DNA from 2 places in the Streptomyces sp. NPDC002144 genome. Region 2 is predicted to be linked to the other one. Evidence: riboswitches for the same ligand, from Rfam matches in the RefSeq annotation. Region 2 holds a riboswitch; the other holds the start of a gene.
The links. A riboswitch is a leader RNA that binds a small molecule or an ion and turns the genes downstream of it on or off. The one in region 2 is predicted to bind cyclic di-AMP.
Positions count from the first base shown of each region.

Region 1 (5,496 bases), on a different contig from region 2:
GTCCACCAGGGGCCGTTCGACAGCCGAGGGGACCACGGCGAGCTGCTCCAGCGCGTCCACGGTGGCGGCGTCCAGGCCCCGCATCCGGGCGAGCACGGCGTCCACGACCGTCGGCGGCACACCCCCGGTGCCACCCGCCGCGACGACCTCGGCGACGAAGAAGGGGTTGCCGGAGGTCACTTCGTACACCTGGGCGGCGTCCAGCTCGGCGGTCGCGCTGAGCGTGCGGACCGCGTCGAGGGACAGCCGGGCCAGGGGCAGCCGGTGCACCCGGGGCGCGCGGGAGACCTGCCCGAGGAGGTGGCGCAGGGGGTGGCCGCGGCCCAGCTCGTCGTCGCGGTAGGTGAGGACGAGCAGCGCGGGGAGCCGTTCCATGCGCCGGACCAGGAAGCGCAGGGCGTCCAGGGACGCCTCGTCGGCCCAGTGCACGTCCTCGACGACCAGTACGGCGGGATGCGGAGTCACGGCGAGCTCGGCGCGCAGGGCCTCGTAGACGCGGGGACGATCGCCGCCCTCGGTGACGGCGCGGGCCAGCTCGGCGCCGACGCTGCCGACGAGGTCACGGAACGGGCCCAGGGGCCGGCGGGTGGCGAGGTCGTCGCACTGTCCGACCAGGATCCGCGCCTCCTCGGGCAACCGCTCCGGAAGGGCTCTGACCAGGCTGGACTTGCCGATGCCGGCCTCACCGAAGACGAGCGCCACCGAGCCGGCACCGTCCGCCGCCTCACCTGCGGCCTCGGCCAGTCGCGTCAGCTCGGCCTCACGCTCGAGGATCCCCCGGTCCACCCGCTCGATTCTGCCACCGACCACCGATACCGGTACGGCTCTCGGGCGGGGGGCGGGCCCATGGGCGGGGATGGGCGGGAGCGGGCCGACGGTCCGGGGGCGGGCCGACGGTCCGAGGGCGGGCCGATGATCCGGAGGCGGGCTGGCGGTCCGGGCGCGGCAGGGCGGTCCGGGGGCGGCCCGACGATCCGGAGGCGGGCCCACGGTCCGGGGGCGGCCCGACGATCCGGAGGGAGGCCCACGGTCCGGGGGCGGCCCCACGGCCCAGGCACAGCCCCACGATCCAGGCACAGCCCCACGATCCAGGCACAGCCCCACGCCCCAGGCACAGCCCCACGCCCCAGGCACAGCCCCACGATCCAGGCGCGGCCCCACGATCCAGGCACAGCCCCACGATCCACGCACAGCCCCACGCCCCAGGCACAGCCCGACGATCCGGAGGCGGGCCCATGATCCGCGCGCGGGCCGACGGTCCGGGCGCGGGCCCGGGCCGTGGTGGCAAGGTGTCAGCATGTCCTGTGGGCGGCAGTGGCCCTGTCCCCGACGCGGACGCGAAGGCCGTCATTCCCACTGCGTGTCCTCGTCGCCACGGGCTCGTGCCGGCGACACGGTGGCCGCGGTCTCGGCGTCGCCGTGCGGTCCGCGCGGACGCGACGTGAGGAGAGCCCACACTCCGGCCGGGGGCTCACCTCCGGCTGAACCGGACAGGCGTGCGGGGCCATCCTGGAATCCTGGGAGTCGAAGCACGGAGCGAGGCGTGGCATGGCGTACGACGAAGCGTTGGCCGAGCGGATTCGGCGGTATCTGGGGGCCGATCCGGACATCACCGAGAAGCGGATGTTCGGGGGGCTCGCGTTTCTGCTGCGCGGGAACATGGCGGTGAGCGCGAGTGGCGCCGGGGGGCTGATGGTCCGTGTGGGGCCGGAGGCCACGGACGCGGCGCTGGCCCGACCGGGCGCGCGACTCCTCGACATGACGGGGCGGCCGATGCGTGGCTGGATCGTCGTCGACCCGTCCGCGCTCGCCGACGACGGGGTCTTGGGCGCATGGATCGACGAGGGGTACGCCTTCGCCGCGGGGTTGCCGCCGAAGTGAGACGTTCCTACGAGCGGCGGCCGGGCCTGCCTCGTCTGCCGGGCTTGGAGCCGCCCGCGCGGGGAGTGCGGCCCGGCTGCTTGGCGGGGGCCGGCTTGCGGTGGGCGGAGGACTTCTGCTGCTCCTCCCGCCTCGGCTTCTCCTCCCGGCCTGGCTTCTCCTCGGGCTGCTGCTTGCGGCCGCGCGAGCTGTTGACCGTGCGGCCGCGCACGATGCCGATGAAGTCCTCGACCAGTTCGGTGGTCGCTTCCTCGGGCCAGGACAGGGCGACACCGGACTGCGGGGCGTCGACGACCGGGCGGTAGGTGAGGTCCTTGCGGTGGTGCAGACGGGCGAGGGACTGGGGGACGACGAGGAGGCCGACGCCCGCAGCGACCAGTTCCACTGCGTCCTCGGTGGTGGCGGGGCGCTCGAAGGCGGGTTCACCGGGAGGGGCGTCCCAGCCGAAGACGTCGTCGAGGGGGTGGAAGAGCACCTCGTCGGCCAGATCGGCGAGCGTCACCTCGTCGGCCGCCGTGATCACGTGGTCCTTGGGGACCACGACCACCGTTGTCTCGGTGTACAGCGGGATCGCGCTGAAGAACCCACGGTCGACCGGCAGCCGTACCAGGCCCGCGTCCGCCTCGCCCGCACGCAGCACCTCGGGCGCCTCGGCGGCCGGTACGGCGATGAGGTGCAGCGGGATCCCGGGCAGCCGCTCGTTCCAGATCCGCACCCACTTGGCGGGCGTCGTCCCCGGGACGTACGCGAGCCGGAACGTGGGGGATGTCTCCGAGCCTGTCACCTGGCCAGGTTACCGGCCGTGGTCGAGGGCCCCGTACCCGGTCGATACCCTGGACCCCATGAAGTCGCACCAGACCACCCAGACGATGAAGCCCGCGACCGCGGCGAAGAAGCTGGGTGTGTACCTCGAGGCCACCCCCGCCGAGTTCCGTGAGGGTGTCGTCTCGCGCGCCCAGCTCGACCAGCTCCAGGCCGAGCCGCCCGAGTGGCTGCGCGAGCTGCGGGCCAAGGGGCCGCACCCCCGTCCGGTGGTCGCGGCGAAGCTGGGCGTCTCCATCGCGGGGCTGGCGCGCGGCGGGGTGACCGAGCCGCTGACCACCGAGGAGATCGAGGCGCTCAAGCAGGAGCAGCCGGAGTGGCTGGTGAAGGAGCGGGCCACCCAGGCGGAGGTCCGCAAGGAGGCGGCGCGGATCAAGAAGCGCGACGCCGAGCGGGCGGCCCAGGAGGACGGTCCGCGGTCCTGAGGCACCCGCCGTCGCGACGGTCGGTCACGCTCCCGATCCGCTGTGTGCACGAAACCGGAATCTGACGGCCCGTCACGACGAAGGTCACAAAAGCGTATCGGACATTCTGCCCTTCAACCTTCACACCAGCCGCACAAGTTGGCTAGCGTGGGTCCAGGCCACTCGAGTTCCTCCGGCGAACCCCGTCGGGACGCGTGGCCTCCGCCGAGTCCGGTGTCGAACCGGAGCCGGGGACCCAACCGAATCATGGGGTGAATCGGCCCAACTGCCCGCACGGGCAAGGGTCGTAGGGCATGCCTTCCGGATACGACCGCCCGAACCCGACAGCTAACTCGGTAGGCGGAGTACGGAAGGAGTACGGCTCCCATGGCGCCGGATCGACCATCGCGCACGGGCGGCTCCGGCCTCCCCGGGATGCGCAACTCCACTCTCGCCGCGGCGGCCCTCACCTCGGTGGCCATGCTCTCGCAGAGCGCCGACGCCGTGCCCCTCGCCGGGGAGGACGCCCCCAGCCGGGAGGCCGTCCGGGACCGGGTGAGCAGCCTCTACGACCGGGCCGAGTCCGACACCGGCCAGTGGAACTTCACCCGCCCGACGGTGACCGGCTCGCGAGGACGCGGCGCACCGGCGGGCGGCGGCAGGCGCTCGGACCCCGATCTGGACAACGTGACCCGGCAGTGGTTCGACGCGGCGCGCGCCTCGCTGGGGCCGACGATCCCGGCGATCCTGCCGGCCGACCGCATGCCCGCCCAGCGCACCTCCTCCCCCCGCCCGGCCCCGTCGCGGCCCGCGCGCTCCCCGGAGGCACGGACCGGCTTCGAACTGGAGGCACCCGGCCGGCCCGTGGCCGAGCTGCCGGCGGGCGGAACGCGCCGCCCGGTCGCCGAGCTGACCGCGGGTGGCGGCACGGCCGCGCTGCCCGCCGTACCGGCGCAGCGGCAGGAGTCCGCCATGGCGGCGGGCGCGACGGGCGGCGAGCCGCGGCAGGCCTCGCTGCGTACGTCCAAGGAGCAGAGCCAGCGCAAGATCGCCGCGGCGAGTGAGCTGCTGTACCGGTACACGGCCCGGCAGACGTCCATACCGCAGTCGGCGGTCATGTCACCGACGCCCATGGCGGAGCAGACGGCGGTCATGCCCTCGCTGGCCATGACACCGCAGTCGACCATCATGTCGCCGACGGCCACGGGGCCACAGGCGACCATCATGTCCCCGGCGGCCACGGCATCCCAGTCGGCCGTCATGCCCTCGATGACCATGGCAGCGCCGCAGCCGGCTCTGGCGCCGGTGCCGGCGCCCTGGTCGGACCAGGCGAGCCGTGCGACCGAGGAGGCCTGGCGGCTGCAGCAGCCGTCCGTGCTCGACACGGGCGTGCCGGCGAGCGAACCGTGGGGCCCGCAGCAGCCGGCCGTCCCCGACATGGGTCCGTCCATCACCGACACTGGGGCGCAGCAGCAGTTGACCGCCCTGGACACCGGCACGCAGTGGAGCTTCCAGCAGCCCACCGTCGAGGCGGCCCCGCAGCAGCAGTCCGTCATGGACACGGGTGCGTGGAACCTGCCCGCCGCGGTCGACTCGAGCCTGCCCGTGTCGGACCAGTGGCGCCGGCTCCAGGAACCGTCGGTCCTCGACACCGGGGTGCCCGAGGCGCCCGCCGAGCCGGCGGTCGGCACCAAGGCGGACCGGGCCGTGTCCTTCGCCCGGGCGCAGATCGGCAGGCCCTGCCTGTGGGGCGCGGTCGGACCGGAGTCGTACGACAACGCCGGGCTCACCCAGGCCGCCTGGCGGGCCGCCGGGGTCGCGCTGCCGCGGTCCACGCACGAGCAGGCGAGCACCGGCACGGTGGTCCCGCTCGCCGAGAGCCGTCCCGGTGACCTGATCTTCTTCAACGACAACTTCAGCCACGTCGGCCTCTACACCGGCAACGGTCTGATGATCCACGCCCCCGGACCGGGCGCGGTGATCCGCGAGGAGTCGGTCCACTACGCCGGCGAGGCCGCGATCCGCATAGCGGTGCGCCCCGCCTAGCAGCACACGCTTCACCGAGGAGGCCGTCCACGAACCGTGGGCGGCCTCTTCGGCCGCTGACGCTGCCTCGCCGGTGAAGGATGGCTGCATGAGTGATCAGTACGAGGGGCGACTGGCCGGGAAGACCGTCGTCGTCACCGGGGCCGCGGGCGGCCAGGGCGCCGCCGAGGTGGAGGCGCTGACCCGGGCCGGCGCCCGGGTGGTGGCCACGGACGTGCGACCGCAGGGTGACGTGCGGCGGCTGGACGTCAGCAGGGAGAGCGACTGGGCCGCGCTGGCCGCGGAGTTGAAGGAGTCGTACGGCGAGATCCACGGTCTGGTGAACAACGCGGGCGTCATCCGG
Region 1 is NZ_JBSFDB010000016.1:159,934-165,429, reverse strand. It holds gene ACWCQ1_RS24685 (ATP-binding protein) at 1-786, opposite strand, end outside; gene ACWCQ1_RS24680 (TfoX/Sxy family protein) at 1,549-1,881, shown strand; gene ACWCQ1_RS24675 (LysR family substrate-binding domain-containing protein) at 1,889-2,665, opposite strand; gene ACWCQ1_RS24670 (DUF5997 family protein) at 2,724-3,128, shown strand; cyclic di-AMP (ydaO/yuaA leader) riboswitch at 3,321-3,486, shown strand; gene ACWCQ1_RS24665 (NlpC/P60 family protein) at 3,495-5,153, shown strand; gene ACWCQ1_RS24660 (SDR family NAD(P)-dependent oxidoreductase) at 5,242-5,496, shown strand, end outside.
Region 1: another riboswitch for cyclic di-AMP. It lies ahead of ACWCQ1_RS24665 (NlpC/P60 family protein); the one in region 2 lies ahead of ACWCQ1_RS23780 (transglycosylase SLT domain-containing protein).

Region 2 (5,496 bases):
TCGGCAGGCTGGGGTCGCCGGAGTCGGCGAGCGCCGGGACTAGCCCGATGGTCGCCGCCGCCACCCCCACCACCGCGACCGGGACGACGTACCGCGCGGCCTTGCGCCTGCCCGCGCGCAGGTCGTCGGCCTCGCCGGCGATCGTGCTGTCGTCGGATTCGTACGGTGCCATGTGTGCGCTACCTCCGTCGTCGGCGGCGGCTTCCAACTTGCCTGTCAGCACTCGTCTTCCACCCAAGCCGCCATTCTCACCCGAATCGGTGAGGAGTGGTGTTTTCCGTGGTTTCCAGTTGACCAAATCGACGGAGGACAAGCGTCAAACCTCGGGGGCAACTCCGTGTACTCCTGGGGTATGACGCGAGAGGGCGACGCCTCCCCCGACCCGTAGGGGTACGGGTGTGACGGGGAGGGCGCCGCCCTGGGTCTGAGCGTCAACTACCGTGTCAGCGCTGAAGGAACACGTAGTCGGCGTGGTACGGGACCCCGACGATGTCGCCCGGCGTGCAGCTGCCGGAGGGAGCGACTCCGCCGACCGTGTTGAGCCGCAGGATCTCCGCGGTGCCGGCGAGCAGGCCCCGGTGCTTGCCGGACTGCGTGGCCTTCAGGTCGAGCTCGGGGATGTTGCCGGTGCCGTTCGGGGTCTTGGTCAGGACGGCCCCGGTCACCGAGCTGCCGTCGGGTGCGACCCACTGCGGCGTACCGGAGTTGGGCGCGACGAAGGAGTGCCTGATGCCGCCGCCGAGCAGGGCGCTGACGTCCCGCTGGGCGAAGGCGTACCCGCCGCCGTCGGCCGGCTTGCACTCGTAGATCTGCTTGCCCTTGACCACGGACGCCTGGAAGTTGTGCAGGGCGTCGCGGAAGTCGAAGGCGGCGACGGTGACCTTGTGGAGCTGGCCGCGGACGGCTCCGCCCGGGAACCGGGACGTGTGCAGGTTGGCGTAGAAGGAGCCGGGGTCGGAGGTCAGCGCCTGGAGCAGCGCCGGGTCGTCGACCTTGACGGTGCCGGTGAGGTGGTGGCCCTTGGCCTTCTTGGCGATGAGCTTGCTGAAGTCGATCTTGACGCCGCCGTTGGTGCCCTTGGCGCCCTGGTGGATGTGGAGCATGGTCGGCCTGCCGGTGCCGCGCCAGGTCACGGCGACGGACACCTTGTCGCCCTGGACCTTGATGAACTCCAGCGCGGCGCCGTCCTTGTCCCCCACGGCCGGGCCGCCCTGCACCGGCACCTCGTTGGCGCCGCGCAGGCTGGTGGCGAGCAGGGTCGCGGTGGAACCCGCGTGGTCGGCGCGGGTGGCCGTGGTGGCCGATGCGGGAATCGTGGCGGCGGCGACACCGCCGGCGGTGGCCACCGCGAGGGCGGTGACAATGAGGCTCTTACGGCGCTTCGAGAACGTCGTGTTCTTGCCCATGATGCAGTTTTCTCCCCGTAGACCGGCCGACACCCCCTGCGTCGGCCTGCTGGGTATGAGTACGGAAGCGATCTGAGACTGGACTCAGTCCAAGCTTGTGATGCGCGTCACATCAGGTGGGTGTCGCATCACCGGGAGGGGCTGGCTCAGCCCGTCCGTTGTAGCCCGTACGGCATCCGGGGAACGAGGCCCTTCCGGGCCGACGGCGGTGCAGGGGACGAGTCCCCTGCCGCGTCCAAAGGGGCATTCCCCCTGGCGAGGGGGCGTGGGCGGATCAGCCCGCGCGGTGCACCACCGCGTCGCACATCTCCATCAGCGCCAGCTTCGCGTCGCACTCCCTCAGCGGCGCCAGCGCCGAGCGCGCCTCCTCCGCGTACCGCACGGTGTCGCGCCGCGCCTGCTCCAGGGCGGGATGCGCCCGCAGCCCGGCGAGTGCCTCCGCGTGCCGCTCGTCGTCGGTGAGGTCGGAGTCGAGCAGCTCGCACAGGGCGATGTCCTCGGCCAGCCCGAGCCGCGCGGCCCGCTCGCGCAGCCGCAGCACCGGCAGGGTCGGGATGCCCTCGCGCAGGTCCGTCCCCGGCGTCTTCCCCGACTCGTGCGAGTCGGACGCGATGTCCAGGACGTCGTCGGCGAGCTGGAAGGCGACCCCGAGGCGCTCCCCGTACTGGGTGAGGACGTCCACGACCGTCTCGTCGGCGCCCGACATCATCGCGCCGAACCGGCAGGACACGGCCACCAGCGACCCCGTCTTGCCGCCGAGCACGTCCAGGTAGTGGTCGACCGGGTCGCGTCCGTCCTGCGGTCCCGCGGTCTCCAGGATCTGTCCGGTGACCAGCCGCTCGAACGCCTCGGCCTGCACCCGCACGGCCTCCGGACCGAGGTCGGCCAGGATGTGCGAGGCACGCGCGAAGAGGAAGTCGCCGGTCAGCACCGCCACCGAGTTGCCCCAGCGGGTGTTCGCGCTGTCGACCCCGCGGCGCACCGCCGCCTCGTCCATGACGTCGTCGTGGTACAGCGTGGCGAGGTGGGTCAGCTCCACGACCACGGCGGACGGTACGACTCCGGGCGCGTACGGGTCGCCGAACTGGGCGGCGAGCATCACGAGCAGCGGCCTGAAGCGCTTTCCACCCGCCCGCACCAGGTGCTGGGCGGCCTCCGTGATGAAGGGGACCTCGCTCTTGGTGGCTTCGAGCAGTCCCTCCTCGACGGCCGCCAATCCGGCCTGGACATCGGCTTCCAGAGCCTGGTCCCGCACGCTCAGCCCGAACGGCCCGACGACGGTCACGAGGGGTCTCCTGTCTGCTGGTGTCTACTGGCGGTTACGCGGTTTGTCGATACGTCGCTGCCATCACTCAAGTCAGCGTATCCGGTCACCTTTCGATCACCGATGCCGCCCACCCGTCCAGGCCGGGCGGTATCGGATCAGACCGGTATGTTTTTGATCAACTGATATGAACCGATTTTTACCGACTCGCGCACCCGACGTGAAGTGGAGCGGCGGCGCGTGTCCCGAACAGAAGCCGACGCCGAGCCCGGCAGTCAACCTTTCCCCGGTGACGACCACGCATTCCTCGGCGGCCAGGCCATCCGGATACCCCTGTCCGCCGACACGCTCACCAATGGCGGAACGGACGATCGCCACGGTCTGCCCCACGGGCGGCTGTTTGACTACGAGTTGAGGGCATTGCCCGTTTTGCCTCTCTTGTCTAAACCAGTGACTTGGCTCACGCCCGAGCATGATCCGCATTCCGGTGCATTTCTCCCGATCCGCCTTTTCCCGCGCCCGAGTTGAGGCTTGGCAACCGCAAAGGATCAAGCACCCCATATGCCTCAGACCAAGGTCAACAGGGGTGATGTGTGAATCCGGTACTTGTTCCGGACATGTGCTCTCGCATACGTTCCCGGCCTGTCGGGCGGACGCCTAATCCTGCCGCCGCCCGTTCCACCAACCGAGAACGCACGGCAGGAGCGGGGGAACCAGGTAGTTCGCCGATTCGGACGTCCCAGGACGTCCGGCCCGGCTCGGGGTGAAGTCGTGTCGCCGTACGGCGGTGCGGCCGGGCATCTCCCGCCCGAACCCGACAGCTCACCTCGCAGGCGACGGAGAGGAAACTCGTCATGTCCGCTGCCGCTCAGCACCGCCGTACCAGAAGCGCCCGCATCGTCCGCAAGCTCGCCGTCATCGGCACGGGTGCCGCCGTCCTCGCCCTGCCGATCGTGGGCGCGACCAGCGCCTCCGCCGCCACCCCCACCGTGGCCACCGCCACCTCGCTGGGCTACGCCAACAACCTCGACGGCTGGATCCGGGCCTCCCTCCAGGTCATGGCGCAGCACGGGATCCCCGGCACCTACAACGGCATCTACCGCAACGTGATCCGTGAGTCCTCGGGCAACCCGTACGCGATCAACAACTGGGACTCCAACGCGCTCGCCGGCACCCCGTCCAAGGGTCTGCTGCAGGTCATCGACCCGACCTTCGCCGCCTACCACGTGTCCGGCACCTCCTGGGACCCCTACGACCCGGTCGCCAACATCACCGCCGCCTGCAACTACGCGGCCGCGCGCTACGGTTCGATCGACAACGTGTACGGCGCCTACTGAGCCGTCTACCGAGCCACCCGGTCAGAACAGTCTCTCGAGGACGACGGCGATGCCGTCGTCCTCGTTCGACAGGGTGATCTCGTCGGCCACCGCCTTGAGTTCGGGATGGGCGTTGGCCATCGCGACGCCGTGGGCGGCCCAGTCGAACATCGGGATGTCGTTGGGCATGTCGCCGAAGGCGATGGTCTGCCGCGGGCCGAGCCCCAGGTGCTCGGCGGCCAGCGCGAGACCGGTGGCCTTGGTGATGCCGCACGGCTGGAGTTCGACGGTCCCGGGCCCCGACATGGTGACGGTGGCAAGCGAGCCGACCACCGAGCGCGCCGTCGCCGCCAACTCGTCGTCGGACAGGTCGGGATGGCGCAGCAGCACCTTGCTGATGGGCTCGCACCACAGGTCGTCGCGCCGGCCGACCCGTACGGCGGGCAGGGTGGGGTGCGGCATGAGGTACCCGGGTTCGATGAGCGTGAGGCCGTCGACGCCGTCCTGGTCGACGGCCGCGTACACCTGGCCCACCTCGGCCTCGATCTTGCCGAGGGCCGTCTCGGCCAGCTCCCGGTCCAGCGTCACGGACCACAGCAGACGGTCCGCGCGATGGTCGTACACCTGCGCGCCCTGTCCGCACACCGCGAGCCCCCGACCGCCCAGGTCGTCGAGGAGCGGCCGCACTCTGGGAGCCGGCCGGCCGGTCACCACGAGATGCCGGACACCGGCGCCGGCCACGCGCGCGAGGGCGGCGAGAGACCGGTCGGAGAGGGTGTCGTCACCTCGGAGCAGTGTGCCGTCCAGGTCGGTGGCGATGAGTGCATATGCGGTGGGTGCGGCCATGATCAGAGAATACGGACCGCACGCCCCGGCGACTCATCGCGAACCGGTCGACCGGCCCGTTCTCCCCCGCCCCTCCGCCAACTCCCGTAGCGCCGACGGGCGTCGCTCAACTCCCTTGTCACCGGGGGGTGTCGGGGAGTTCGCGAGGGTGTCGGGGAGCTCGCGAGGGTGCCGGGGAGCTCGCGAGGAGCGCCTCACGCCGGGCGGACGCGCTCCTCGCCGGTCGGCGGTGGGCGGTTCAGCCGTGTGCCGCCGCCAGGTGCCTCGCCAGCCTCGGGGAGGCGAACTCCGTGCCGCAGACGAACCGCATCACCGGTCCGTACGAGGCCGCGGCCGGCAGGCCGGTGAAGTACAGGCCGGGGACCGAGGACACGTACCCGGCGCCCAGCCGGGGCGTGCCACGGCTGACGGCGACACGGGTGCGCAGCTCGGGACCGAGGAAGTCCATCGCCGCGATGTCCACGCGGTAGCCGGTCGCCGCGATGACGTGGTCCGCCGCCAGCTTCTCGGTCTGACCGCCGAAGGTGCGCACCGTGAGCGTCGGGCTGGCACCGTCCGCGTCGGTTCCCACGATCCTGTCGACCTCGGTGACCTGCACCTTGCCCTCGAAGCGGTCGCGCAGCCACCACGCGCCGAGCGGTCCGAGGACCCGGCGGACGAGGTA
Region 2 is NZ_JBSFDB010000015.1:187,738-193,233, reverse strand. It holds gene ACWCQ1_RS23800 (LolA family protein) at 1-172, opposite strand, end outside; gene ACWCQ1_RS23795 (CHRD domain-containing protein) at 444-1,406, opposite strand; gene ACWCQ1_RS23790 (polyprenyl synthetase family protein) at 1,681-2,691, opposite strand; gene ACWCQ1_RS23785 (hypothetical protein) at 2,911-3,198, shown strand; cyclic di-AMP (ydaO/yuaA leader) riboswitch at 3,331-3,521, shown strand; gene ACWCQ1_RS23780 (transglycosylase SLT domain-containing protein) at 3,525-4,007, shown strand; gene ACWCQ1_RS23775 (HAD family hydrolase) at 4,029-4,832, opposite strand; gene ACWCQ1_RS23770 (FAD-dependent oxidoreductase) at 5,071-5,496, opposite strand, start outside.